Regions from separate parts of the Oleiphilus sp. HI0043 genome, predicted to be linked through region 3. Evidence: predicted binding sites of a transcription regulator. Region 3 holds the regulator's gene; each other region holds the start of a gene.
The links. Region 3 encodes PhoB, which activates phosphate uptake and scavenging genes when phosphate is short. Its sites were predicted from a motif close to TGTCATANNNNTGTCANA; they were not measured.
Positions count from the first base shown of each region.

Region 1: A3729_RS18905 (PstS family phosphate ABC transporter substrate-binding protein) is a predicted target of PhoB. The motif match lies at 7,731-7,748, and genes of this name have one in related genera.
Region 2: A3729_RS16430 (glycosyltransferase family 1 protein) is a predicted target of PhoB. The motif match lies at 3,713-3,730, and genes of this name have one in related genera.

Region 1 is NZ_LWEY01001389.1:2,806-12,711, reverse strand. It holds gene A3729_RS18945 (TRAP transporter large permease subunit) at 1-826, shown strand, start outside; gene A3729_RS18940 (copper chaperone PCu(A)C) at 836-1,249, opposite strand; gene hemH (ferrochelatase) at 1,290-2,312, opposite strand; gene A3729_RS18930 (ElyC/SanA/YdcF family protein) at 2,331-3,104, opposite strand; gene A3729_RS18925 (DUF2914 domain-containing protein) at 3,104-3,931, opposite strand; gene A3729_RS18920 (ankyrin repeat domain-containing protein) at 3,942-4,646, opposite strand; gene A3729_RS18915 (ATP-dependent helicase) at 4,815-7,055, shown strand; gene A3729_RS18910 (acyl-CoA thioesterase) at 7,068-7,466, opposite strand; gene A3729_RS18905 (PstS family phosphate ABC transporter substrate-binding protein) at 7,827-8,795, shown strand; gene A3729_RS18900 (ABC transporter permease subunit) at 8,952-9,906, shown strand, end outside.
Region 2 is NZ_LWEY01001267.1:17,731-27,636, forward strand. It holds gene A3729_RS16410 (DEAD/DEAH box helicase) at 1-1,170, shown strand, start outside; gene A3729_RS16415 (branched-chain amino acid aminotransferase) at 1,470-2,465, opposite strand; gene A3729_RS16420 (DUF6172 family protein) at 2,824-3,126, shown strand; gene A3729_RS16425 (tetratricopeptide repeat protein) at 3,168-3,596, shown strand; gene A3729_RS16430 (glycosyltransferase family 1 protein) at 3,783-4,970, shown strand; gene A3729_RS16435 (phosphatase PAP2 family protein) at 4,939-5,490, shown strand; gene A3729_RS16440 (nucleoside triphosphate pyrophosphatase) at 5,513-6,100, opposite strand; gene A3729_RS16445 (CsgG/HfaB family protein) at 6,696-7,934, shown strand; gene A3729_RS16450 (hypothetical protein) at 8,099-9,004, shown strand; gene A3729_RS16455 (mannosyl-3-phosphoglycerate phosphatase) at 9,065-9,880, shown strand; gene A3729_RS16460 (glycosyl transferase) at 9,894-9,906, shown strand, end outside.
Region 3 is NZ_LWEY01000556.1:11,223-21,128, forward strand. It holds gene A3729_RS06840 (EAL domain-containing protein) at 1-1,265, shown strand, start outside; gene A3729_RS06845 (acyl-CoA thioesterase II) at 1,289-2,146, opposite strand; gene A3729_RS06850 (FAD-dependent oxidoreductase) at 2,219-3,376, opposite strand; gene A3729_RS06855 (rubredoxin) at 3,378-3,542, opposite strand; gene A3729_RS06860 (hypoxanthine-guanine phosphoribosyltransferase) at 3,802-4,362, shown strand; gene A3729_RS06865 (chorismate lyase) at 4,362-4,871, shown strand; gene ubiA (4-hydroxybenzoate octaprenyltransferase) at 4,876-5,757, shown strand; gene phoB (phosphate regulon transcriptional regulator PhoB) at 5,877-6,572, shown strand; gene phoR (phosphate regulon sensor histidine kinase PhoR) at 6,749-8,089, shown strand; gene cysZ (sulfate transporter CysZ) at 8,104-8,889, opposite strand; gene A3729_RS06890 (RluA family pseudouridine synthase) at 9,031-9,663, shown strand; gene A3729_RS34490 (VanZ family protein) at 9,647-9,906, shown strand, end outside.

The DNA of each region.
Region 1 (9,906 bases), on a different contig from region 3:
TTTGTTTTATTGGGGAAGCCGGGTTTTCATGCTAACGCTTGCAGTGTTTTTTATGTTTGCCATGCTGACTCGACGTGGGCCTTTAAGCATCGCACCTTTTAGCGAAGCATTTCAGCCTTCTATTACAAAGTTTCGAGCACTGCTTCCTTATATCATCATTATTGCGCTCAGCATGTTGATTTACGCCGTATTGTTGAATGCCTATCTTGATGAATTTTCAGCCCCGATTATCCTCCCCGTTATTATGTTCGCCTTTATTATTTATGAACGTAAGTTCAGCCGGGACTTTGAGCAGCAAAATAAGACCTTGAATGTTAGCCCCAATATCGTATCGGCGTTTAACAATGCTATTGGCAATTCTTCGGTGCAAATTGGCGCGCTACTGATGCTAATGGCTTGCTCTTTTACGATTGGCGGCATTCTAGAACGGAGCGGTAGTGGTTTATCCATACCCGAAGGCTTTGAGTCAGTTTATCTAACCATGCTGGTTTTAGTCTTGTTTCTGGTTTTTGTGGGCATGGTGATGGACCCTTTTGGTGCTCTGATTTTGGTCTCAGGGCTTGTCGCACCGCTAGCTTATGAGCATGGAATTAACCCTATACATTTTTGGATGACCTGCCTGGTAGCGTTTGAGTTGGGTTACCTGAGCCCACCGGTCTCTTTGAACCATTTGTTAACACGGCAAGTGGTTGGTAGTCAGGAGGTTGATTTGGCACTAAGTGAAGGCGATAGTTTTTACTATCGCCATGAGCGTATCTTGTTACCGCTAATGGTGATGTCGACCACCTTATTATTAGTCGCCTTTACGCCGTTTATGTTTTACTAAACAGGCTATTTATTGCTTAACTTCAGCGTTAACAATTAGCTCACCTGATTTGGCAAACTGTAAGTGCAGCTGGAAAGTATCACCTTCCTTCAAGCTTGCCTTTAAGCCCATTAGCATCAGATGGTAACCACCTGGTGCAAGCTTTAAAGGCTGTCCCTTCAACAGCGCAATCTCTTCAACATGATCCATAGACATCACCCCATTAGACATTGAGGAAAGGTGTAACTCAACCATGGATGCCTGAGGGCTTGAAGCTGAAACCAGCGTATCGTCGATGGAACTGGTTAGGGTCATATACGCTGCAGTGGTTTTAACCATCGGCGGCAATAAGCGCACCCACTCACCTTCAACGCTTATTTCTGCACGGGCATGACCGGCAATCAATAATACCGCCATCACCGCAATTTTAAAAAAGTTCATCATCAACTCCTATTACCTTAGCTCGCTTGCAAAGACCTGCACATTACAACCAACCTTGCACGTTTTCATTTATTAAACTTGCCAGCACCTTGATATGCGCCTCACTGGCATTTAAGGCCGGAATATATTCATAGCGTTCGCCACCACCTTCAAGAAAATAGTCCCTGTTTTCTACGCCAATTTCTTCGATAGTTTCCAAACAATCTGCAGAAAAACCCGGACAAATTACCTGCACAAAGCGTGTCCCCTGCTTCGCGAGGGATTTTAGCGTTTCATCAGTATACGGCTGCAGCCACTCTGCAGCGCCAAAGCGTGATTGGAAAACGGTCATATACTGATCACCATTTAATTCAAGCGCCTCAGCAATCAACTGACTGGTTTCATTACACTGGGTATAGTAAGGGTCGCCTTTATCATGACTAAATTTAGGCAAACCATGATAAGACAAAAGCAGCTTTTCGGCTTGTCCGTGCAGTTTCCAATGTTCACGAATACTCTCGACAATCGCGTCAATATAGGGTGGGTAATTATGGTAGCTAGCCACGAAACGCAAGCTTGGTATCTGGCGGCGGGAAACATAATCTTTAGCGACTGCATCAAATGTTGAGCCACCTGTGGCACTGGCATACTGGGGATATAAAGGAAGCACTAAAAGCTTATCGCATTGTTGTGACGCCAGTTGGTCAAGTCGGCTGGCAATAGAAGGCTCACCATACCGCATGGCATAATCGAACAATATGGATGGCTTCTCTGCGCCTGAATTAACAGCCTGTCGCAAGGCTGTAAGCTGATCTTCAGTATGATATTTAAGCGGAGAACCGCGCTCAGCCCATACCGTCTGATAGGCATGAGCCGACTTCTTGGGCCGCACTCTAAGAATGATACCATGCAGGATAAACATCCAAATTAGCCGTGGAATTTCGACAACGCGGGGATCAGATAAAAATTCTGACAAATAGTGCCTCAAAGCCTTCGCTGTTGGCGCCTCTGGCGTACCTAAGTTAGTGATTAATACACCAACTTTCCCTTCGCTAGAAGGATAAACTTTTCCCGCTTTTAAACCCATAAATCAATTTTCCAAACGTTATGCTATTAAGCGCGCCCATAAATAGCCTAAGTACTCATGCCACGCTGCATCGGTTTTTGCCAGGTTTCGTGACTTTGGTATCCAGCTTCGCCAGCCTAAGCAATTCACTTCACATGACCTGAAATTTGTTGGCGAAGCAAGCAATGACTTAGTCTCGCCTTGCTGCAAAGTGATTTCTTTCTTAAACAAATAGACAGAACGGGGCATATGCATTGCTGACGTCACTAACGCAAATTTGGCACCGTTTATAAATTTAACCCAATGCCTGGCCTCTTCTGCCGTATCCTTTACCTCTTCAGCCAAATAAATATCGCTCTCGGGTACTCCAAGGGCTATCGCCACTCGTGATGCCGCTTTAGCATGAGATTCAATATCATCCCCATGATAGCCAGAAAGTAATAACTTTGACCCGGGATTTGCTCTGTAAATCATCAAGCCTTCAGTCAACCGACTTAATGAGGTTCCGCTCAATAGACTGCTTAAAGGTCGCTCATTCGCTGTTGAATGCCCGCCACCTAACACTAAAACAAAATCTACGGGCTGGCCTTGGTAGGCGGGATACTGTGACTCAAGAGGCCTGATCAAAGCATCCGTCACCGGTGAAAGGCTCAAAATAAATAAAGCAGTAATACTGAATAAACTGAGTATTCTGCCTAGCTTTACATAACGCTTTCGATAGAAAAAACCTGCTAACAGTAAACCGATCAAGATAAGCGGTACCGACATTAACGACATACCTAGCAGCTTTTTTAGGCCGAACAAGATATCCATCAGTTTGCGCTAACAACCTCAAAGTCTGCAAGAATATAAAGTTCACCTGAAGCGTCCAACACTTTCACCTGCCAAGCACCCAGCATATGTTTATCAATAAACTTACTTGAGTAGGACTTCTGTTTAGCAACATTTACCGGGATCCTCACCTTTGCCTGCCTTACCCCCTCACGATACCAGTGATGATAGAGTGTAGCGCCTCGCAAGCCATGCATCTCAGTATGCAGGATGACTTTGATCAGCCCGGATTCAGGCATTACGACACGATGCTGCAAGGGTTCTCCTGGAACATCATTCTTAATACTTAGGCTCAGCACAGCTTCTTTTATGGCGCTATTTATAATCAGGACAGAAGCTGGGCTCGCCTCGGAAATTTTGACTGCAGGCTGAGCGTTAACGCTTTCATCGCTGTCTGTCTCAAGAGGCTTAGCTTCAGGTGCCGGGGCTTTAATTTCTTTAGGCTCTTCAACAACTTTGGGTGTACTCACAAGCTGCGCTAGTTCCTCTGGCTTTAACTCTCCCAAAGGTGGCACCGTTACTTCGGGCTTTGGTGAAGCCTGCTTTACAGAGTCAGGATCGTCTGTTTTTTCTATGACCGCTATCTTCGGCTCCTTGATACTGCTATCTAGTGGTGTCTCAGCCTCATCAAAATCAAGTGCATCATCCTTGTTGGCAGTGGATAAACTGATAAGCAACACCAGCACGACTAACACAAGCAAGCCAAACCCTACGATGCGGTCCCAGCGAACAAAACTCTCTTCATAATGGCTATAGTCTTCACGCTGCTCGGGCAAAGGTCCGAGTGCTATCTTTCTTTTTGAGCTCATTTGTTTTTCTCTATGGCCGTGCGCCTGCCTGAACAAGCATTAAATCAATATCAAAGAAGCCCTTTCGTCGAGCAATTTTCAGAGCAGTATCACCGTCATCATCCTGATAATTCAGGTCCGCTCCAACAGCTATTAGCTGCTGGGAAATCAACATATTGTTATCTTCTACAACATGCATAAGCACCGAACGCCCCAAAGGGTATGCGTCAACTTGAGCACCGGCATTAATGAGTATTTTTAGCGTCGTTAGGTGGCCCTTTATCGCTGCTTTTGCTAAAGCTGTATAACCCTCTTTATCTCGATGATCCAATGATACACCTCTTACAATAAGCATTTTCACGATCTGATCAAAGCCCTGATCTGCCGCTTCAATCAACGCACTAGAGTCGCCCAATGAAAACCCTTCCTGCCACTGACTCCCTGCCGTCAACAAGATACGACTTATCGACGCATGTCCATTACTGAGAGCCAAGGAAAATGCCGTTCCTTCGGGTGCCATAGCATTCAATTTACCACCTTGAGAAAATGCCTTTTTTAAAGCACTGCTATCACCCCGTTCGGCAGCAAGCATCATTGGCGTTTTAGCAGGAACCTTTTGAGGACTGAGGTCCAGACGGCTTAGAATTGCTTCCGTTTGCTCATCATTTCCGGAAATAACACTACACGATGCTATCAACATCCCTGCAATGAATAGTATCATTAAGCGATAGTACATATAGTCAGTTCTTAGTTGTTGAGTTGAGAGAGAGTCTTAAGTTAACTCTACGCTACACCAAGGCGCCATTGTCATGTAATTTGAAGCCCCAGTAAAGCACTGCCTGGCAATCACTTTATTTGTATCAATTACCACCAAAATAAGTCACCGCTAACAAGTATTCACTGCATGCATCCAAGCCAAGATATCACCCTGACCCCCGAGCAAATTAAGGTTGTAGAATCACCCCTTGCTCATTATGTGGTCACTGCTGTCGCAGGCAGCGGTAAAACAACGACCCTAGCTCATCGGATAGTATATCTATTGAGCCAGGGCCATGATGCACGGCGAATTCTCATCCTAATGTTCAACAAAGCAGCAAAGACCGACTTTGCCGCCAAACTAAGACGGATCGGTAACCACCATAGCCGCCTTCCCGAGGTGCGAACCTTTCATGCGATGGGTTATCGGCTATACCAACGTTTTATTCAAGAAGGGCAACTGCGACCATTTAATAAACAAATCCTCAGTGATAAGGAGATCGACTTTCATATCTGGCGAATGCTAAATCAAATACTTGATTCCGAAGCCCTTAAAGATGCCAAACGTAATAAGAAAGATTACGTTGAAGCAGGCCACCAGTTTATCGAATCCGTTAAAAATGGCCTGCTGTCACCTCAACAAACCCTCTATGATCTTGATTTGAGCGATAAGTTCGGCTTTCTTCCTCAATTGTTTGATGTCTTCGAAAGCTGGCGAAAACACAACGCCAGAATCAGCTACACGGATATGCTTTACGATACCGTGATCGCTATTCAGCAAAATCCCTCTTTAGAAAAGCTTGTTAGCAACAAGATGGATATTGTGCTGGTCGATGAATACCAGGACACCAACGACCTTCAGCACGCACTGTTAAGCTATATCGCAGGGGACCGCGCCAAAGTGACCGTCGTTGGCGACCCTGATCAGACGATATACGAGTTCCGCGGCGCAAAACCCGAATACATCATTAACGGCTTTTCCCAACAGTTTCCAGGGACGCAGAAGCTCAATTTGAGCTACTCATTCCGCTATGGGCATTGCGTTTCTTTATTAGCGAACCACCTGATTTCCCACAACTCAGGGCGACAAGCACTGCTTTGCAAATCACATGAGTCAAACCCCTCTACCCGGGTAGAAGTACACAAGTCTAAAGATGACCCCAAGACAGTGATTGATATCCTCTCAGGCACCCCTTCTCAGGATTTGTCTCAGTATGCAATTCTCACGCGAGTTTGGAGTCAGACGGTGGGCATTGAGCTCGCGTTGTTAGAAGCCGGCATCAATTACCATATGGATGGCTACCCCGGTGTATTCCACTCCAATGAAGCGCAAAGTATTTGCGCACTGTTGGAGTTGGCATGTGGACACTTTAAAACCATGTCTACTGAGCAACGGGCTTTGAAACTGGACCTTCTGTTTCATTTTCCACATGTGGGTTTACCCGACACACAGATCAAGGCCTTTTGTCATACACTTGCTCAGCATGACAGCAATTGGGGACAATTGACCAAGGAAGCCATACCTGAAGATATTAAGCGTATACAAGCTATAAAATTAGAACGGCTGGCAAGAGCACTGAATGCGCTAGAGAACAAACCGCAGCCCTTAGCCGCGACCTTTGCAAGCTATTTTAATGAAACTGAATTATATGAAGGGATTCGTTCTCTTAGCCTGAGCCACGATCATGCAGAGGAAAAAGTCGCCTCAATTCAGGGAATTGCCCGCTTTCTAGCTCAACACAAGCTTAGCCTCGAAGATACGCTCAAGCTTTTTATTAAGCTACAACAAGACTCCGAGCAACATAACCATAAGACTAAAAAAACCGATACGGTCCAGCTATCGACCATTCATCGCGCAAAAGGCCTCGAGTGGAAACAAGTCATTATTCCCGGTCTCAACAACAAAACCCTGCCCTATACCTACAAAGATGAAATGCTAAGCAAAGCCTTGCTCGAAAGTGAAAGGCGTCTGTTATACGTCGCAATGACGCGTGCCAAAGAATGCTTACACCTCCTTATTCCTGAAGATGTTTCGAACAGCAAAGCTCAAATTTCACGTTTCCAGCATGAGCTTAATATCCCGCAAAGCACAGCGTTGGGAAGTGCTCTGGATAGTAAGCAAATAGAAGTCGCATTAGGCAAACCAAGTCGTATTACGAGGCAATATGCAGAAGAGTTACGGTGCACCTTGGTCGCTAGTGATATGGCTTCAGAAAATACTTCAACGAGCAGTGCAATATGGTTCGCAAATACGGTTAAGCATGTAGTACTTGGCTTAGGTTGGGTAAAAGAAGAGTCAGGAAATGCTTTTTCAGTCGAATTCGAAGATAAAGAGCTACGCACATTCAGTAAAGAAACAGCAGATCGCTTCTTTACTGTATTGGACTAGGCTTTCAAGCGCCTAATCGCTATTTGGTAGCGCCCTGATACCGCCCATTTCATCAATGGCCACATAGATAAAAACAGCTTCGGTAATCTTACGGGTTTGACTACCTCGTGTATCGGTTCCGAAAACCTCTACTCGAATTTTCATCGAACTACGCCCGGTATCCATTAGCTCGGTATAGCAACTTACTTGGTCACCGATAGAAACTGGCGATAAAAACTCTACTCTTTCAATCGCAACAGTCGCTGAGCGGCCTTTAGATATCTGGCTCGCTGCGGTCGCTGCGGCCAAATCCATCTGTTCCATTAACCAGCCAGCGTAAATGTCACCATGTACATTGGTATTACGAGGCATCGCAATGACTTGCAAAGTCAGACGACCCGAAGGCCCCAAACCCGATTCAGATGAATTCATTTGATCTCTTTCCTTTAATAAAGCGGCTTGCTTTCAGTATAGCCAAGATCGGAAAAGTGCCAGTGAAAATCATACACATGTGACCAAAACTTGAACTGGCCCCGAATATTTCATTTTTTGTCATAAAAATTGGTCAATGCCGAAGCGACTTTCTTAGATTTAGCTATCTAAGCAATACAACAACTCCCCGCTAAGCCCCGTAGATATGGGATCTAACAGTTTTTTTACATTCTTATGACACTTATGTGACAAACAAGACGGAGCTGTCACATAACTGTAACATTGCATCTTTATAGTGGCCTCATCAAGAAAGTAAGCAAACAAATTTTTCGGCAATTAAGCCACTTAGGAGCACTCAAGATGATAAAGAAAATAGTTAGTATCTTAGCCCTCAGTACATTAGGTGCTGTGAGCACTGCACACGCAGATGTTGATCCAAACCTTCCTAAATACGAGAAAGCCAGTGGCGTTTCAGGCAACCTTTCAAGTGTTGGTTCTGATACCTTGGCAAACCTGATGACACTTTGGGCCGAAGACTTTAAGCGTAACTACCCAAATGTAAACATTCAGATTCAAGCAGCGGGTTCTTCAACTGCGCCTCCAGCTTTGACTGAAGGTACCTCAAACATTGGCCCAATGAGCCGTATGATGAAAGACAAAGAGCGCGGCGCATTCGAAAAGCGTCACGGTTATGCGCCAACAGCCGTTCCAGTTGCAATCGATGCATTAGCAGTATTCGTAAACAAAGATAACCCAATCAAAGGTTTGACTATTCCTCAGATCGACGCGGTTTTTTCATCTACTCGTAAGTGTGGCTTCGACAAAGAAGTAAAAACTTGGGGTGACTTGGGTGTGACGGGTAACTTGGCTGGCCAAACTGTTCAGCTTTTCGGTCGTAACTCTGTATCAGGTACTTACGGTTACTTCAAAAAGAAAGCACTATGTAAAGGTGACTTCAAGAACAACGTAAATGAGCAGCCAGGTTCAGCATCAGTTGTTCAGGGCGTATCTGAGTCTATCAACGGTATCGGTTACTCAGGTATCGGTTACAAGACTGCATCTGTTCGCGCACTACCACTTAGCAAAAAAGCAAGCCAGCCATTTGTTGAAGCGACTTCAGCAAACGCGGTAACAGGCAAATATCCACTATCTCGCTTCCTATATGTTTACATCAATAAAGCGCCTAACAAAGACTTGTCTCCACTTGAAGCAGAGTTTGTTAAGTCAGTATTGTCTCAGCAAGGTCAGGAAGTTGTGGTAAAAGACGGTTACGTTCCACTACCTTCAAAAGTTGCTGAAAAGAGCTTGAAGGAACTTGGCCTACTGTAAATAACACAGGCTACTTCCGTCAGGGATGACGGTTACAAATTGTAATATAATAAAAAATCTTCTCACCATTCTATGATGAGGAGATTTTTACTTTATAATACGCGCACTTTTTACACGCTAAATCTTATTCGCAAAGATAATCTGGACATGACGACTATGAATAAAGCTGCTGTATCTGAGCCACCTAAGCTCGACTTTGATAGCCCTAAACTCGTACGCTACCGTAAGATTAGGAAGATCAAAGACCAGGTTGCAAGCACCTCTATTGGCATGGGAGGAGGCAGTGTCATCTTGGCGATCACGCTGATTTTCTTCTATCTGCTTTATGAAGTTATGCCATTGTTCGAGTCGGCTGAAATTGAGGCCGTCAGTGAATACCAAGTTCCAGCAGCAGACTCAGGCACAACGCTATACTACGCCATGGAAGAGCAAGCTGAAAAAGCCCTTCGTGTGACGGATCAGGGCAATATTATCTTCTTCAATACGCAAGACGGCAGCGTTGTCAGTAATCAGCGCCTACCCATCCCTGAAGGCGTTAGTGTCACAAGCGTCAGTGCTGCAGAGCCCGCCAGTCGCACTATTTTGGCAGGTTTGAGTAATGGCCAAATTATTATCGTTAAGCACAGCTACAAGATCACCTATCCAAACGATAAGCGCCTTATTACGCCTTATATCGAGTTTCCCTTTGGCGAAGAGCCAATGGATATGGACGAATCAGGGCACCCAATTACATTTGTCTCATTATCATTAACTGAAGACGCCATTTTGATCGTTGGCGCGAATGATCAAAGTGAACTGTTCTCAACTCGCTTCTCAAAAGAAGAAAACTTCATGACCGGTGAGGTAATGCTTGAAGCAGAGCCTGTTAGCATGCCGACATTGAATAGTGAACCAAAGTTCGTCATCGCTGAACCCGGTATGCGCTGGGTTTTTGTAGCATCGGAAAAAGACATCAACATCTTCGACCTGGCCGATAACGAACAGGCGACCATTAACGGCACCGTTCATTTGCCCGAGAACAGAGACATTATCGGCATGGAACTTTTACTTGGCGGTTCCTCTATATTGGTGACTGAGTCCGGCGGGATTGTTTCTCAATGGTTTATGGTTC
Region 2 (9,906 bases), on a different contig from region 3:
GCAGCTATTCCTGAAGTTCTCGCCGGCCACGATGTGATGGCTGGGGCACAAACCGGTACGGGCAAAACCGCAGCCTTTGCCCTTCCCATTATTCAAAAACTTATTGATGCTCAAAACACCCTTAAGCCAATTAATGACAACATTGAAGAAAGCTCCTGCCAGTCACCCAAAGCCTTAGTATTAACACCTACACGAGAATTAGCACTACAAGTATTCAATAGCATAAATACTTACAGCCACAACACAAATATTCAGTCAGCTATCGCCTATGGCGGCGTTAGCTTGAACCCACAAATACAAGCTATCAAAAAGGGGGTGAGTATTGTGGTGGCTACACCTGGACGTTTACTCGACTTGCTCATGAAGGAGTGTATCGACTTAAATCACATTGAGTTCCTAGTATTTGATGAAGCAGACCGTATGCTAGACATGGGTTTCATTAATGATATAAATCGTATTTTGAGGGGCATGCCTAAACAGCGGCAAACCCTGCTATTCTCTGCAACCTTCGATCAGGCTATTTTCGATCTGAGCAAAAAATTATTAAAAGACCCCAAGCTCATTGAAGTCGATGCTCGCAATACCGCCGCTAAGAAAGTTGAACAAATGGTCTACACCGTCGACAAGGATCGCAAGCGCGAATTAACGTCTTACTTAATTGGCTCTAAAAATTGGCAGCAGGTACTCATCTTTACACGCACCAAGCAAGCCGCTGACGAGCTCTCCAAAGAAATGATCAAGGATGGGCTCAAGACGGCAGCTATTCATGGTGACAAGTCTCAAGGCGCTCGTGAGCGTGCACTGGAAGACTTCAAGCAAAACAAACTACGCGCCTTAGTTGCAACGGATGTCGCTGCTCGAGGGCTGGATATTGACCAGCTCAAGTATGTCATCAATTACGAACTACCTTACGTTGCGGAGGATTATATTCATCGCATAGGGCGCACCGGCAGAGCTGGCCAAGAAGGCCTGGCAATATCGTTGTTAAGCTTAGGTGAAGAGTATTTACTAGAAGAAATTGAAGCCGTGCTTGATGAACGTTTGCCGCAACAGTGGTTACCCGGCTATGAACCTGATTTAACAAAAGAAGTTAAAACATCGAAAAAGAATTCCCGCACCGCTCAGAAGAAACGTCGAAAAGATAGAGCGTACGGTAAGAAACGAAAGTAAGAGGAAAAAGGAGCTGTGTCAAAACCTAGCGTTGAGATAAACCGCTAGTCGCTTTGATGTTCTAACACAGCTTATTAGGAAAGGCCTTGCCTAAATAAGATAAGTAACTGGTAGTTATTTAACCGTGACCACTGGTCACAAGTCAAGTTAGAAGTGCTAAAAAGAGGCCAAATGGGGAGAAAAGGTTTATCCCATCTGTGGGATGATATAAAAAACGCGTACCAACTTATCCCCTACACAGGAAACAGTTCAATACGCGTCTTTTTCGCAATGCGATATTACATCGCAATGATCAAGGCTTAGACTTTCTGCAACCAGCCAAACTTATCTTCTGCCTTACCCCATTGAATATCATTTAGTGCCTGGCGAAGTTTTAAGGTGGTTTCACCTGCCTCACCAGAACCTACTGTAATTTCTTCATCATTATGAATTAAGGTGCCAACAGGCGTTAATACTGCGGCAGTACCAGAAAGCGCGGCTTCGGTACCTGGCTTTTGTGCGCGTTCAATCAATTCACTTACCGTGAAATCACGTTCGCTCACGGTCATTCCCATATCGCGGGCAATCGTTAATATTGAGTCACGAGTAATGCCGTGTAAGAAAGAACTATCCAAGGCCTTAGTTATGATCTCGTTTCCATCAATCAGAATGAAGTTTGCTGCACCGGTTTCCTGTACATCACCATTCGGGCAGAAAAGCACTTGATCAGCATTGTTAGTGTTGCGTGCACGAGCAATTGGGCCTAATGCACTGGCATAGTTACCACCACTCTTAATCATTCCCATATGAGGAGCACAACGCATACCGTCTTCTTCTAGCAATAGCCTTAAGGGCTTAACGCCACCAGAAAAGTAATCACCTACGGGTGATAACAAAACATATAGAAGCGACGTCGCAGAAGAGACCGCGGCTTTTCCAATGCTTGGTTCCGTGCCGATATGAGTCGGACGAATATACATAGAACCTGGCGCTTCAGGTACGTCTTCTACATAAAGTCCGACGATTTCTTTAATCATATCGCCTAATTGTTCTTTGTTAATTTCGGGTAGGAATAATAAATCTGTACTCTGGGCCATACGCTGAACATTGGCATCCATACGAAAAATATTAATGCTGCCATCTTTATGCTTAAATGCTTTCAAGCCTTCAAAGCATGTACTGGAATAATGCAAGACATGGGCACCCGGGTGTAATTCCAGTTTATCGGATGAAATGATACTTGAAGAGGTCCAAGAATTGTTTTCGTAGCTTGCCAGTGCCATTTTAGGCATGAAAACGGTTCCAAATGCGGCCATTACTATTCCTAAGTCTGTAAATGGAAGCCTTGAAATAAGCTTCCGGAATCAATTTTGCTCGGTGTGAATTGCTTATCGCAGCGATATTTTTCAGCAGACTGCACTCAATTCATAAAATTCTGCCTAGTATAAACTACCTAGATCGCCAATCAATGACGATATATCAATAAAGTTGCAAGTATGGCCCTTCAAAAAAGCTCTACCCACCCAACAAGATGAGTATGCCCTAAGCTGGAGGCCACACACCCAGGAATCCAAGCTAAATGTCAAAGTCATGGTAGAATGTCGGCATAAACATTACACTGCCCACAGTTTAAACTCTCTAGCGCAAACAGCGCTCACCCAAGCAGGACTTCCGATGAAAAAAACTTATCAATTAGCTCACCCAAAAATCAAAGTGCCTCGCGTTGTCGACTCAGTAAAACATGACATCAGAAAGTTTCTCAAAAAGGAACGTAAGAAGCCTCTACCTTCTGGCACTAAATATTGGGGTTTTGATTGTAAGTTTGGTCAATCAGAAGAAGCGGCTGTGGAAATTCAGCTGCCCTCTTTGATGAGCCATATCGATGAACTGGTTGCGAATAACATTATGACTATCTACGTGGAAATCACTGCTAAAGCCGTTTCACCTGATGGCAATTCGATTCAACAGGAATATTAGACAGTAAACCCTAAGGCAGCGTGACTCAAAGGTAAAAAGAAATGATGAACACCAAGATATATAAAGCCGTCCACGGGCTTGCAGAAAAGCTAATGGCAGCAGCGAAAAAAGATGACCAAGAAACCTTTGATTCGCTCTACTCTGAACTCAAGGCGATCTGTCTAGATAATGAAGATACAGATAAGGATCACCCTGTTCAATGGGAAACATTAGCTGACTTTTCAGAAGACTTAAGCGATGCGATAGCCATTTATGAAAAGGCCCTAAAGAAGTCTGTCGATATTAATTCAAAAGACCATATGTCTTCAGTGGCATACTCAATGGCGACCTTGCAGGTCGAGCTCGGCCAGACTGAGGAAGCAATCAAAAACCTGCAAAACGCTAAAGTTAGCGCCAATAAAATTGAAGATGACTCACTTAAACGAGAGATCAACGAATTACTTGATTCCTTAGCAAGCCCGATGGAATAAGCATAACCGGGCACACTTTATTCGCCCTTAAGATAGTTTCAATAAGTACTTTTGTGGCGACACCCAGAACTCTACTGTTCTGGCAAAGCCCCTAAGTCATCAAACCATCATCCTTTTGTCACCAAACTGTCACTTCAAACATGAATAGTTTGTACATAAATTGTACAAATCCAAGTATGTATTGATATGACAAAAATCAAGGTGAGCATTGTTACTGAAACCTACTACCCTGAAGTAAATGGCGTTGCCAATACCTTGAAGTACTGGGTTGAAGGACTTCAAAATAAGGGTATCTACACTCAAATCATCAGACCCAAGCAGAATCCTGATGATGCCTCAGTGGAAAGTGATCAATGCGAGACCTATACAGTTGCCGGACTTCCTATACCGAGATACAAGGAGCTCAAGTTTGGCCTACCTTGTAAAAGGAAGCTAGTAAGTCTATGGAAGAAATCTCCACCTTCTGCCATTTATGTCGCGACCGAAGGCCCCCTTGGTCTTTCAGCTGTTCGTGCAGCTAAGAAACTGAATATTCCTATACTTAGCGGCTTCCATACTAATTTCCAGTCCTACAGTAAGTACTACGGCCTAGGGTTTCTCGAACCTTTAATATTTGGCTTCCTGAGGTATTTTCACAACCAGACACGTGGAACGATCGTGCCTACGAAAAAACAGCAGGAATGGCTAAGTCGAAAAGGGTTTGAAAATGTCAGTGTGCTCAGTCGCGGAATCGATTCTTCGCGGTTTACACCAAGTAAACGCTGTTCTCGCCTTCGTGAAAGATGGCATGTGACAGATGGGCAAGTCGTTTGCCTCTATGTCGGCCGAGTTGCAGGAGAAAAAAATATTGCCTTGGCTATCAAGGCCTATGAGAACGTCACCGCCACTCATCCGGACTGTGTTTTCGTCGTCGTTGGTGATGGCCCCTTAAGAAAAACCTTGGAAAGTGAACACCCTGGCATCCGTTTCGTTGGAATGAAAACGGGTGAAGAGCTAGCCAAGTATTATGCCTCAGCAGACCTTTTTCTATTTCCAAGCAAAACCGACACCTTTGGTAATGTTGTGACTGAAGCAATGGCAAGCAGGCTGGGTATCGTTGCATTTAATGACGCCGCTGCGAAGGAACACTTAAGCCATGGCAATTCGGCATATATCGCAAATTTAGACAATGACGAAGCCTTCATTCAATTGACTCTGGAAGCAATCGAAAGCTCTTCCGAGCTGGAAAAAATTCGTGAAAATGCCTATCAATTGGCACAAACAATTACCTGGAACAATATCGTCAATCAGTTCGTCAAAAAGTTACTCGAAAAGCCACCCTTAAGGCTAGGAGATGAGACACATGAATCCTCTCAAAACATCAACAGCATTTAATAAGCTCAATAGCTGGGATATTGCAGCTTGCCTGTACCTTAATCATTTTTGTCGCACTAAAACGGTTAACACCTTCTTTGCAATAATCAGCCGCTTAGGGGATGGTGTTTTCTGGTATAGTCTCGCGCTTGTCCTGCCAATCTTATATGGTGAAGAAGGTCTACTTTTATCAGGGTTGATGATAACGGCGGGCGGTGCTTGCCTACTGATCTATAAGCAACTTAAAAAGAAACTAGTAAGAGAACGACCATTTATCCGCTCAAAAGATGTCTATAAAGGCTGCGCACCTTTAGATCAATACAGCTTTCCTTCTGGACACACAATGCACGCGGCCTGCTTCTCGACTGTTGTGCTATGGCACCTGCCAGAGTTCGCTGTATTATTGGTACCCTTCTCTATTCTAATTGCCCTCTCGAGAATGGTACTCGGCCTTCACTATCCGACAGATGTATTGTGTGGCGCGGGATTAGGTATATTGCTGGCATCAATTGCAAACTACTTAAGCCCCGTACTCTTCTAAACCAGCGCTACTGGCCTTTACCTTATTCCTGCCAAATAGGCACATCGAAGGCCTGTAAGATCTTCCCTGTTTCGGCCAGAGGCAAGCCCACTACATTGCTATAGCTTCCGACAATCCCTTCAACAAACAATGCCGCTTTGCCTTGTATGCCATATGCACCTGCCTTATCCATTGGTTCACCCGTTGCGATATATTGCCTAATTTGCTGATCACTCAGCTTCATAAACGACACTTCTGTTGTCACAACATCAGCTTCAATTACCGCTTTCCCCTCAGATAACTTCGCCACAGCGATACCCGTTAGCACTAGATGATTTGTTCCTGATAAACGCTTTAGCATTTCAAATGCTACGCGTTCATTATCTGGCTTGCCTAGAATCGTGCCGTCTATCGTAACGGTCGTATCTGCAGCTAAAACTGTCTTTTCAGGATTAAAGCTGAGACCTGCTAAGGCTTTTTCTTTAGCCAAGCGCCTTACATAAGCGTCGGGCAATTCCCCTTCAAGTACTGACTCATCGATATCCATTGATGCACTATGATAAGGAACACCGATTTGTTCTAATAGTTCTCTCCGGCGACTGGAGCCAGATGCCAATAGCAAGTCTGCCATATTTTTTAAGATTCCTTCATAAATTGAATAGTAAACCTGGAATAATCGCTTCGGAAAGTATGACAAGCCTCGCTCCTTACGTAGCAGCGTCTTCAACGGAACGGATTGCTTTATCAATTGTTTATAGTCGGTTAAGCAGTAAAGGCGCTTTCTGAAAAATTGCTAGTTTTAACATAACAGTTCTCCAATAAATTTAGCCCTCTAAAAACGTTCAGCAAAGGTACTTTGTTTATCCTAAGAGTTTTTTTCTACTGAATATACAGTTATATAGTATTGCAAGTTACTTACAGCAACGGAAATTTTTTTGTAACTTTTGCTCTATAGAATATTTCGATCACCCTCAAAAAGCGCCAAGATAATAGGCAGTGCTCGATGCAGTCTTTTTCCGAGTAGTACTCACTACGAAGTAGTATGCCCCTAGGGTAATTTTTCGATAGAGCAGAGAGGGAAATGTTTCGTTAGTTGGTAAAACCATAATGTGACATTGAATATTGTTATCACGAATATTTAAAAGGAAGTCGGAATTAACCCCATCAAATCAATAAGCGTTATATCCATAACTATCGCATCAATCTTGCTATCTGCTTGTAGCACCATGCCTTCCCTAGGTGGTGGCGGAAGCGGTGTCGTTACTGGCAGTGCTGCTGGTGAAAGTAGCGTAGATAACAACACAGAACTCGAAAAGTGTGAAGAAACACTCGGCACACTGTCTATCTTTGAAGATACCTCACTACCATGGTGGGGAACTTACAAACAGCAATATCCAAGACTAGGAAGTACTGTCCCGGTCCTAAGACTCATGATTCAGCAATCAAACTGTTTTGTCATCGTTGAACGTGGCGCGGCAATGAATGCAATGAACCGTGAACGTCAACTAATGAATTCTGGTCAACTGCGCTCTGGTAGTAATTTTGGCGGCGGTCAAATGGTAGCAGCTGATTTTACACTTAGCCCCTCTGTCTTGTTTGCAGAAAAAACCGGCGGGTTTGGCGCAGTACTTGGCAGTTTCGGATCACTAGGCAAGCTTGCGGCCGGTCAAATGAGTTCAAATGAAGCCGAAACCAATTTAACGCTTATCGAAAACCGTTCTGGTGTTCAGGTTTCTTCGGCAAATGGTAGCGCTGAAAACAATGACTTCGGTTTCCTTGGCGGCCTATTTGGTGGCGGTGCTGCTGTCGGCGTAGGTGGATTTTCTAAGACTCCTGAAGGTAAGGTTGTTACCGCAGCCTTCGCTGACTCCTTCAATGAAATGGTTAAGGCTCTTCGCGTATACAAAGCCCAAACGGTAAAAGGCGGACTAGGTAAAGGTGGTCGTCTAACGATCGGTGGTGAAGACGACCCAATGCCCCAAGCAACTCAGCAATACACTGCACCTGTTGTCACCCCTGTCGTTGCTGCAGCACCTGTCGTTAATGTTAGAACACGTAATGTAAATATTAGCGTCGACAACTACGATGAAGACGCAATGGAAGATTACTACAAAGCACTTAAGCGCAGTGTGGAGCATATGGGAACATTTGCCTCAATGACTCCCCAGCAAATTGAAGCTATGAAGAATCACCCCGATATGCACGGTATGGGAGCACTCGCCATGTCAATGATTTGGGGAGGCCCGCATGTTTCTCAACTAGAAACTGCACAAATTGAACTCGAATCATGGCCTCAGCAAGCCAAAGAGCAAGCCTGGTCTGCTTATGGCAGCCGCATAATGAAGTACAACAAGATCTTTGAGCGTCACAGACAACGCATCATCTCAAATGGTGCCTACGATGATAGTATTTACCATCAGTTGAATGCGATTGAATTGGTTAATGAAGAAAATCTGTTCCGTTAGGCGCTAAGTTAGCCCATGCCTCCCAGACGTTTTAAGGGAGGCATGGTTCCTTATTTAAAGCTGTCTCCCCCTGATCCAATCAAAAGCTTCTTCCGTAACTTAAAAACCGGAACGGTTAATGCATTATCCCACTTATATTATTGAGTAGTGATAGGCTCCCTACCATGAAGACAGCTGACAAACAGGCATTTATAAAGGGCAACAAGCTACCTGAGTCCTATTTAACTCAGGCCTCAATTTGGTTTGACCCGCTGGTTAAGACTATTATCAAGCACCATAAAGGTGCACAAAAAACCATAATTGTTGGATTAAATGGTTGCCAAGGCTCTGGAAAGACTACTTTGGCAGACTACCTTTCCCTGTCGTTCCAGGCCGAAGGTTTAAAGAGTCTATCCATCTCTATCGACGACTTTTACCTTACGCACGACCAACGCCAGCACTTGGCACGCGACATTCACCCCATGCTTAAAACACGAGGCGTGCCCGGCACCCACGACCTAAATTTGGCCCTGAATACACTGCATGCACTAAAAAGTCACAACCAAGAGATCTCTATACCTCGATTCGATAAAGCTACCGATGATCGCTTTCCAGAATGCAGCTGGCCAAAAGTAGAAGCACCTTTAGATATAATTATTTTGGAAGGCTGGTGTCTGGGGATCCCCGCTCAAGCTGAGGAGCGACTTAAAGAAGCAATCAACAAACTTGAATCAACACAAGACGAAAGTGGCACTTGGCGACAATATGTCAACGATCAACTCTCAAGCCACTATCCGTCTTTATGGAATCAAATTGATTGCTTGATCATGTTACAAGCGCCAAGCTTCGACTGTGTATATCAGTGGCGACTGGAACAAGAAGAGAAACTTCGTCAGAAAAGCTCTTTTGATACGGATCAAACACACAGCAAAATCATGAGCCCTGAGGAAGTCGAAACATTTATTCAGCACTATGAGCGCCTGACTAGACATAGTTTAGATTGCCTTCCTGAGCACTGCCATCACGTACTGAATCTGGACAATTCACGAAAGGTTGTAAAGCACCTTATGCCTAGAGGTTTAGACATTTAAACTCTAGGACAAAGTTAGTTAAACTCTTGATTGAAGAGAATAGAGTAAAGGAGAATCAATATGAAGCAATGGTTAATATTTACTGATTTAGATGGCTCCTTACTAGACCATGAAAGCTATCAATATGCCGAAGCCAAAGCCTTGCTGGGGAAACTAAAGGCAGATCATATTCCTGTTATTTTTGCCACCAGTAAAACTCGTACCGAGGTGCTCAAGCTCAGAAAAGCAATCAAAAACCAGCAACCGTTTATTGTTGAAAATGGCGCTGCTGTCTTGATCCCTACGGACTATTTTCCCTGTAAACCAGAAGCTTGCTACGAGCAAAACGGATACTGGGTTTATGGCTTATCAGAAACACGTCAACACTGGCTCGGTATTCTCGAACAAGCCAAAAAGGATTTTCCGCAGCAATTTAACCATTTTGCAGCGATGAGCGAGCAAGCGCTTGCCGAGCTAACAGGGCTTAGCGTCGAGCAAGCCAAGCAAGCGAATGAGCGCGAGTACAGTGAGCCAATTCAATGGCTAGGCAATCATTCCGATAAGCAATCCTTCATTACTTATCTGGAAAATAAGGGAGGCACCGTTCTTCAAGGAGGGCGTTTCCTATGCTTGAACGGAGATCACGATAAAGGCCGAGCCTTATCTTGGCTGGTCAAACAGTTCATTAATTTTTCCATTCCCTGCGACTTAAAAACACTCGCAATTGGCGATAGTCTTAATGATGTCGCCATGTTGGAGCTTGCTGATAGAGCGCTCATTATCCGCTCTCCAGCTCACGCTCCACCAAGTTTAGCCCGTACTAGTGGCTACCAAGTTAGCGAGCATTGTGGCCCGAAAGGCTGGGCCCAAGGCGTAAACAACATTATCTACAGTTAGAGAGAAAATCATTATGGCTGATTTCT
Region 3 (9,906 bases):
TGGTTATTGAGTCTCGTGGGAATAAACGGATCGCTATTTGTGTGATCGAAATCCTTCGTTATATGGAGATCAGTCGTACCTTGGGTCACCATAATACTGATTTAATGCAGGTCGAGGTGGCTCAGAATTTCGCTGCATTGTCGGTTAATATGCCAGGTATCGTCAAACTTCAGGGGCCTTCCGAGGAAGCATTAATTTGTTCTTTGGAGCCAGGCTCATTTGTGATGCTCGTTGAGGCAGAGCTTGCGGAAAGCCACACAGAGCAGGTAAATGAAATTCTAAAGCAGGCAATGCAACCAATTGAGTTTAAGGAGATGCGTCTGGAACTGCGTCCGGTAATTGGTGTGGCTGTTTGTCCTGAGCACGGTTTGAACACCGAAACTTTATTGCGCCATGCCCAAGTAGCTGCAGACTCATCGGAAGCACTTGAGCGACACCTTTCTTACTATCGCCCTGAATATGATCAATACAATGCGCGCCGCTTGATGATGGTTTCTGAATTGAAGGAAGCGATCAAGAATGATCATCTGGCTTTGTACTTTCAGCCTAAATACTCTCTTAAAGAGAATCGAGTTGTAGGTATGGAGGCCTTGGTAAGGTGGAACCATGAGCGTTATGGCTTGGTTAGGCCTGATGAGTTTATTGAGATTGCCGAACAAACAGGCATTATTAAAGCATTAACACGCTGGGTGGTGAGCAATGCACTTAAAGCCCAGAATAGTCTCAAAGAGCTTGGTTGGGACTTGAATATGTCAATCAATCTATCGGTGTTGAACCTGCGAGAGGGAGATTTGATTGATTTTCTGAGCGCTCAAATGGCTGATAACAACAGCGATCCTCAGCGCATTTATTTTGAGTTAACTGAGACCTCGATGATGGCGAATCCTTTGGATGCGATTGAGGTCTTAAATAAAGTGTGTGCTTTACGCTTACGTTTATCGGTTGATGACTTTGGCGCTGGCTACTCCTCTTTGGCGTATTTAAAGTCATTACCGGCGACAGAGATTAAAATCGATAAATCCTTGATATCGGGAATATGTGGGGATGAGGGCAATGAGCTCATTGCTGAAGCAACCATTAACATGTGCCAAAAACTGGGTTATCAGGTGGTGGCAGAAGGTGTCGAAAATGAAGAGACGATGGAGCGCTTAAGAGAGCTAAAGTGCGATTCTGTTCAAGGTTATTTACTAACCCCACCTTTGCCGATGGAGAGGCTACTTCAGTGGCTTGATAAGTCTGAAAGCGATACGCGTGACGTATCCTAGCAAGGCGTCACGCATTTGCAGTTTTAACTACGTTTTCTAATCAATGCTTCCTGGCATACTGAAGCAACTAACTCACCTTGTTGGTTAAAAATATTCCCTCGATTAAAGCCTCTTCCGCCTGACGCACTAGGGCTATCCATATCGTAAAGTAACCATTCATCAACCTTGAAAGGGCGATGGAACCATATCGAATGATCAAGACTCGCAACTTGCATGCCTTTTTGCATAAAACTCAAACCGTGCGGCAGCATACTAGTACCAAGCAGGCCGAAGTCCGAGGCATAGGCCAGAAGGCAATGGTGTAATGATAGATCATTGGGGACTGATGCCACCGCTCTAAACCAATTTTGCTTATAGGGTGGACGAATATCCGGGTTGGTATAGTCAATTGGCTTAACTGGTCTGATTTCGATTGGTTTATCGCGGGTGAACTGCTCCCTAAGTTTTTCAGGTATCAGGTGCTTAAAGCGACGACGTATTTCCAGCTCGGAAGCCAGTTCTTCTGGCGACTTGCTTTCGGGCATATCAAACTGGTGTTCTGAACCCGCTTCATCTTTTTGAAACGAAGCGTTGAGGGTAAAAATCTCTTTGTCGTCTTGCCGGGCAATGACTCGCCGTGTTGCGAAAGAACTACCGTCTCGAATAATCTGCACTTCGTACTGAATTGGTAGAGAATGATCCCCTGGGCGTAAAAAGTAGCCATGCATTGAGTGAGCGCTGAGTTGATCGACTGTTTGATAAGCCGCCATCAGTGCTTGACCACAGACCTGTCCACCGAATACATTTTTGAAGCCCAAATCTTCGCTGCAACCTTCAAAGACTAAGTTGTTGAGTTGCTTAAGTTGAAGGACATCGATGAGTTGTTGTAGTACGTCTTGCATGATCATGACTCACTTTATTAATCGCGCTTTGTTGAGTTTTAAACAAAGCGCCTAATTCAGGGAGTCTTTAGCTTAAAGACTACTGAGCTCTTTAACTAGCGCTTGTTTTTCAACACAGCGTTGCCCAGTTAGTACAAAACCATCCAAACAGTCTTGCTCGTTATAATGACGACCACAAATATTCAGGCCATCTTGTTCGAAGCGCCATTGGCCTGAAGCACTGGCAGGTGGGCAAACGACGACGGGGCAGGCGGGTGTTTTAGTTGCTATCGGCATGATGCCGAAGCTTACCTGGCTCGGTGTGCCGGTCAGAGTCTTCGCTAAGGTGCGTGCGCAGGTCATTAGTGGCAGCACGTAGAGTCTGACCTGCCCTTCGATCTCTGCGCAGTCACCTAAGGCGTAGACATCTTCTGCACTAGTTTGTAGCAAGGCGTTGGTGACAATCCCTTGCTGGCATTCAATCCCCGAGTCTTGAGCAATTTGTATATTGGCTTTCAGGCCGACGGCAGAAATAACCAAGGCACACTCAAGTTCTTGGCCATTACTTAAACGAGCAAGCAAACCATTTCCTTGTTCAGTGATTTCGCTTACATGAGCTTGCATTTCAAACTGACAACCTGCATCACTAAGGCCTTCGATAAGCGCTTGTCCGGCCTCTTCAGGAATCAAACTGTTTAAGGCTGATTTTGAAGGGTCAACGATAGTTACCTTATAACCGCTTGCCAATAAGTCATTCGCGTATTCACAGCCGATTAAGCCGGCACCCATGATCAGTACATGGTTCTGGCTTTCTGAGCAGTTTTCGCCTAACAAAGAACGAAAACGGCGGTAGTCCATTAGGTCATTGATTGAAACGACTTTCTCAAGCTCACTTCCGGGAAAACTGAGCTTATTGACCTGAGCACCACAAGCAAGCACTAGCTTGCTGTAGTCTAAGCGTTCTTCACCTATCAGGATTGCTTTGGCAGAAGTATCGATTCGGTCAACACTCGTATGATTTCTGATTGAAATATTGTGCTGTGCCGCGAACTTTCCCGGGTCGGCCATTGATAGCTCATCAGCCTGCTTGCCTTTGGCAAGTGCTGTCGAGAGCATAGGCTTGGAATAAGAGTGTGCGTCATCCTGAGTGATCACAATAATCTCGCTTTCCTGGTCCAGCTTGCGAACCTCCTTAACAAGATTATATCCGGCCAAGCCACTACCAATGACAACGATAGGTGAAGTATTCATGTTAAATCTCTACCATTTCAAAGTCTTCTTTGCCTACACCACAGTCAGGGCAAAGCCAGTCTTCGGGTACATCTTCCCATGAGGTGCCCGCTTCGATGCCATCATCAGGCCAGCCTTCGCTCTCATCATAAATTAATCCGCAGACTACGCATTGCCACTTCTTCATTCTTTATACCTGTATTATCAAAATGTTACTTGCCTTTCGAATGCATACAAACATGCCTCTCTGGTTTACACTAGCGCCCGCTTGCTTATGCGAAGAGAAGATTCTAGTTTAGAGAATAAATGTTGCCTCATTCACTTAGCGGGCTAATTTACCGAATCAGCTCGATCAGCACAAATCTTTCACTATTTCAGCGATAGTAACTTTGCGGCCAGGCAGGCTCACAGATATAATCTGCACAGCCATTTTATCAGGAAGATCTATGTCCAATACCAAAACCGTCGAAGCCCAGAAAGTCTTTAATGAGGCCGACTGCCTAATCGATATGTCTGAGCTAAGTGATGCAATTGAAAAGACAGCCAAAGATATTGAGCAAGACTTAGCGACCGACAACCCTCTGGTTATTTCAATTATGAATGGCGGTTTGGTGTACTGTGGTCACTTACTCGCTCATTTGAATTTTCCACTAGAGCTGGATTATTTACACGCTACCCGATATGGGAATGAAACCTCTGGCAGCCGCTTGGACTGGCTGGCTAAGCCGGTAAAAGCACTGTCGGGCCGAACCGTTCTTCTGGTTGATGATATCCTTGATGAAGGGCATACCCTCTTACATGTACAGGATTATTGTCGGCAGCAAGGTGCAGCGCGTGTTCTGACGACGGTTTTATTGGATAAGCAACATGACAGAAAGGCGACCAAGGATCTGCTCGCTGACTATACTTGTTTAAATGTTGAGGATCGTTTTGTTTTTGGTTTTGGTATGGATTATCAAGGCTATTGGCGGAATGCGCCGGGTATTTACGCAGTTAAGGGCATGTGATGCTAAAGCCAGCCGCTCGGCGGATACCCGACTGGAAAGTGCCTAAACAATATGGTTCCTGGGTCTTTGATCAAGGTTCACTTACCAAGAGGCTTATCGAAGCATCAAATAATAACTTTAGTGTGCGTGTCACTTATCAAGGCTGGGCTGTACCAAGTCTTGAGGAGAGGCGGATACTAAAAGTGAGAGAGCGTCAGAAAGCGCTGGTCAGGGAAGTTGAGCTGCTTTGTTTCGGAGAAGTATGGGTGATAGCGCGCAGTATTATTCCGAAAACAACGCTAAGTGGTTATGAAAGACAGCTTCAGTATTTGGGAGATAAGCCTTTAGGCGCATTTCTGTTTAAATCCAGAGTTATGACGCGTAGTAAGCTTGAAAGTGTCTCCTTGGTGAAACAGTTTAAAGAACCCGTATTTGGGCGGCGCTCGGTATTTTTTCTTCGTCAGAAACCATTGCTGGTGAGCGAACTATTTATGCCTCGGGTATTTGAGGCAAGCAAACGAGAGAAATAGGCATATGAATACTCAGAGTAAACCCGCGTTTGCAAGTGTTGCAATGGACTACGTAAGGCTTGCGAGGTTGGATAAGCCTATAGGTATTTATCTGGTTTTGTGGCCAACGCTTTGGGCATTATGGTTTGCTGCCGAGGGCATACCAGCTATGGATGTGTTAGCTATTTTTATCGCCGGCTCTGTTTTCATGCGCTCGGCAGGCTGCGTAATCAATGACTTTGCGGATAGAAAAATAGACGGTCATGTAAAGCGCACTGAAGCTCGCCCTCTGGTGACGGGGCGGGTGAGTGCAAAACAGGCTTTGATCTTTTTCGCCGTTTTATGTCTGTTGTCTTTCATCCTGGTTTTGTTTACCAATGAACTGACAATTTACCTTTCATTTGGTGCACTCGCACTTGCTTCTGCTTATCCCTTCATGAAGCGCTATACTTATTTACCACAGGTGGTCTTAGGTGCTGCATTTGCCTGGTCCGTTCCTATGGCTTATGCCGCGCAAGTGAATGAACTGCCTGCGCATATCTGGTTGATCTATATGGCAACAGTCTTGTGGACCGTTGCTTATGATACGATGTATGCCATGGTCGATAGGGATGATGATATCAAAATCGGCGTTAAATCCACGGCCATCTTATTTGGTTCGGCTGATCGGGCGATTATCGCATTTTTGCAGGTTTTGGTGATATTGACGCTGAGCTTGTTAGGTGAACAGCTTGAAATGGGGCAGTTTTACTTTCTGAGTATTGTCGTTGCGTCGGTACTATTTGTATATCAGCAGCACTTGATTCGCCATCGTGACAGAGATGAGTGCTTTAAGGCGTTTTTGAACAATAACTGGGTGGGTATGGTTTTATTCCTGGGACTGTTTCTAGACTTTTATGTCAGGTGAATTGTAAAACTTCGCAAAAAGGAGCGCTCATTAGGTTCTCAGCATAGGCTTACAGTGTAGTGTCATAAAACTGTAACAGCTTGCCGTTTTAATACAGTTTGATTTTTGGAGTAAGTACTATGTCAGAAAAAACCGTATTAATTGTTGATGATGAAGCATCAATCAGAGAAATGATTGCTGTTGCTTTAGAAATGGCTGATTACAATTGTATCGAAGCTTCAAATGCGCAGGATGCATTTATTGCTATTGTGGATCAACGTCCCGATATGATTTTACTTGATTGGATGTTGCCAGGCACTAGCGGAATTGAATTGGCAAGACGCTTGAAACGCAATGAAGCGACCAGTGATATCCCTATTATTATGCTGACAGCTAAAACCGAAGAGGATAATAAAGTACAGGGTTTGGAAGTCGGTGCCGACGACTATATTACTAAGCCTTTTTCTCCTCGTGAATTGGTTGCTCGTCTTAAAGCTGTACTTCGTCGTGCGACGCCTGCGGGTGTCGAAAGTGAAATCGAAATAGATGGATTGGTACTTGACCCAGTTTGTCATCGCGTTACCGCTCACAATAATTTGCTGAGCATGGGGCCAACTGAGTTTAAGCTACTGCAGTTCTTTATGACGCATCAAGACCGCGTTTATAGCCGTTCCCAGCTACTTGATCAAGTTTGGGGTGGCAATGTCTATGTTGAAGATCGAACCGTTGATGTTCATATTCGGCGCCTTCGCAAGGCATTAGGTGAAAGGCATGAATACCTGGTTCAAACTGTTCGAGGTACTGGCTATCGTTTTTCTGCTCAAGGTGCTGCATAGCGCTTGAGCATTGGTAACTTTGTTATAAAATAAGAAAGGTGGCAAGGAGCTCGATTTTTCATGCACATGACTTCGATCATTGACGAAGGGTGCACACTCTCTGTACCGTTTGCGTTTTAATGGCAAACTATTGAATCAGAGAATGAATCTGTCTTCCTGTGCTGGAGCATAAGGTTATGCACAAACGAATCATCGGTCACTTATACTCCCTTTTTTGGGCTGTGATTGGCTTGCTGGTACTTGGCCTGCTGATTGGGGAATTAGCGTGGGTTCTCGCGATTGGCTGCTTTGCCTACTTAGCCTGGACAATCAGCCAGGCTGTTAAGCTGCATCGTTGGCTTTACAGTGTACAAGAAGACCAAGCAATTCCCGAAAGCCATGGTTTATGGGGCGATCTGTTTGACGGTCTATATCAAATTCAATATCAAAATCGCATTACTCAAGAAAACTTGCGGTCAATGATTGCTCGTGTCCAATTATCTACCAATGCACTAAAAGAGGCTGTCGTCATGACTAACTCTGAAGGTGCGATGGACTGGTGGAATGACTCTGCAAGTACAGTACTTGGCTTTAAACGAGAGTCAGATAGAGGTCAGCTGATAACAAATTTGCTTAGAGACCCTTCCTTTAAGCGATATTTTGAAAGCAAGAATTACGACGAACCTTTAGAGCTACGTTCACCTTTAAATAAAAGTGCAACTTTGCAAGTACATATCACTTTGTTTGGCAAAGATGACCGCTTGGTTTTCGCGCAAGATGTGACGCGTGTGCAGCGACTTGAACAGATGCGGCGTGACTTCGTTAGCAATGTTTCTCATGATATGAGAACGCCATTGACGGTTATTAGAGGTTATATCGAAACCTTCCAGGATGCTGAAGATACACCTAAGAAGTGGCGAAGAGCCTTAAATTCAATGCAAGAGCAAACGAAACGGATGGAAAGCCTGATTAGTGACCTCTTGTTACTCGCCAAGTATGAAACTGAAGGCCTGCCTAGTAATACTCAAGCGATCGATATCGAACCGGTACTACAAGAAGTCTACCGCGACGCACGAGCCTTTAGCGCTGACAAAAATCAGAATATTCGTTTGGACTTTGAAAGCACCAAACCCTGTTTATTTACCGGTGACTCTCGTCAGCTTTATAGCGCCTTCTCAAACCTTGCGTTTAATGCAGTTAAGTATACGCCCACCGGTGGTGATATCGACATCAGCTGGTGGCTGGATGAAGAAGGTGCTCACTTTTGTGTGCGTGATACCGGTGAAGGTTTTGATTCCGTTCACATCCCTCACTTGACGGAACGCTTCTATCGAACGGACCCCAGCAGAGACCACTCAAGTGGCGGCTCAGGCTTGGGCTTAGCGATCGTGAAGCATGTATTGATCAATCATAATGCCGAGCTGGAAATCCATAGTGAAGAAGGCATAGGCAGTGAGTTTATTTGTCACTTCCCGGCATCGATAATGGTTTCCAGTAGCTCGGCTAATGAACAGAAAGCGCTAGCAAATGCATCTTGATGAGCTATCTGCATTTACTTGGATAGCTTTTTCTGCGCCTCTGCTTCAAAGTTCATATTGATATTGCCTAAAGATCTTTCTTCGTTTACCCAAAATGCGACCGCGCCACACACCGCAGCGGGCAGTGCCAGAAAATTCACGATAGGCAGAAGCGTTGCCCCAAACGTTACCAGCCCAAAACCTAGTGATGTCAGACGATGGCTAGCCAGGTAGTTTTTCATATCGGGGAAGCTCATCTTATTATTATCTGCCGGGTAGTCGATATATTGAATGGCCATCATCCAGGCTGAGAAAATAATCCAGATAACAGCAATAATCACATTCAAGCCGGGGATTAAGCCTAAAACCAATAGCACTAGCACCCGCGGGATATAATAAACAAGCTTTTGGAGTTCTCGCATGATGGTTCTGGGAACCATTGCCAGTAGCTCGCTCCATGAGAAGTCTTCACCTTTATCTTGGCCGCTTAAGTGCTTTTCAGTGAGTTCTGCCAGGTAGCCATAAAAAGGAGCGCCGATTAAATTCGCGGCGGCAATAAAGCCATAAAACAGCGTCATTAAGATGGCTAAGAAGTAGATTCCCCAGAATAACCACTCCATGAATCCTAGCCATTCTGGGACCCAAGACAATAAGGTCGCCATCCAACCGTCTACTAGGCTATATGCCCACATGATGAGCAGCGTAAACAAGATGATATTTACGGTTAAAGGAACCAGTAAAAATAGGCGAAAGCCGGGCTGGCAAATGATCTTGAAACCTTGAGCCAGATAGCCAAAGCCGGTAAACATATTTCCCTTCATGTGAAGATTCGCTCCTGATCAGAATATCGTCTAAGAAATTTATAGGGCTTAATAGGGTTGTAGGCAGTGTATAATAGCTCGCTTGGAGTTTCAGCAGTGCTCTGATGAAATCAAAGTAATGTCACTAGGTAGTTGTAGCCAATGCGTCCAGATTTTCAAATCGAGATTGTTTATTCAGATGAACAGCTTGTGGTGGTTAATAAGCCCTCCGGTTTGCTATCAGTTCCGGGCAGAGGCCCCGACAAAGCTGATTGCTTGCTGAGCCGCTTACAAGACCAATTTCCCACTATCAGGGTGGTTCATCGTTTGGATTGCGCAACCTCGGGCTTGATGGTCTTGGCGCTTGATGCGGATTCCCACAGGGAGCTTAGTAGGCAGTTTCATGACAGAGAAGTCAAAAAGCGCTATGAAGCCTTGGTTTATGGCTTTATGGAAGATGAAAGTGGCGAAGTTAATCAGCCATTGAAGACCGACTGGCCCAATCGGCCTCGACAGATGATTTCACATGAAGGTAAAGCTGCTCAGACCTTCTATCAATGTACGACTCGCTCAGAACAGGCATCGAGAGTCATCCTCACGCCGATAACAGGTCGCTCTCATCAACTACGTGTTCATATGCTATATACCGGCCATCCAATATTGGGCGATGGGCTTTATGCTCACGAGTCGGCATTAAAGGCTAGTAGCCGTTTATGCCTACATGCCACAGACTTAAGTATCTACCAGCCAAAGACTAAAACTTTTATGGAGTTCTCAAGTGCTACACCTTTTTAGTCAGATAATCCAGTTTACCTGGCTGAACAAAATCGTTTTGTACCTTGCTTTGCTGTTCTCTTGTATTGCCGCGTTTTCACCCCTTACGGGGCTGGAGCAAGTTAATGTGAGTGACAAGGTGCTCCACCTAGTAGCATTTTTTGTACTTTCTTTATTGGTTCAAATTGCCTATCCAAGGCTAGGTTTAAGGGCAATACTATTTTGCTTGGCTTGCTTTGGTCTGGGTATTGAGCTTGTTCAGGC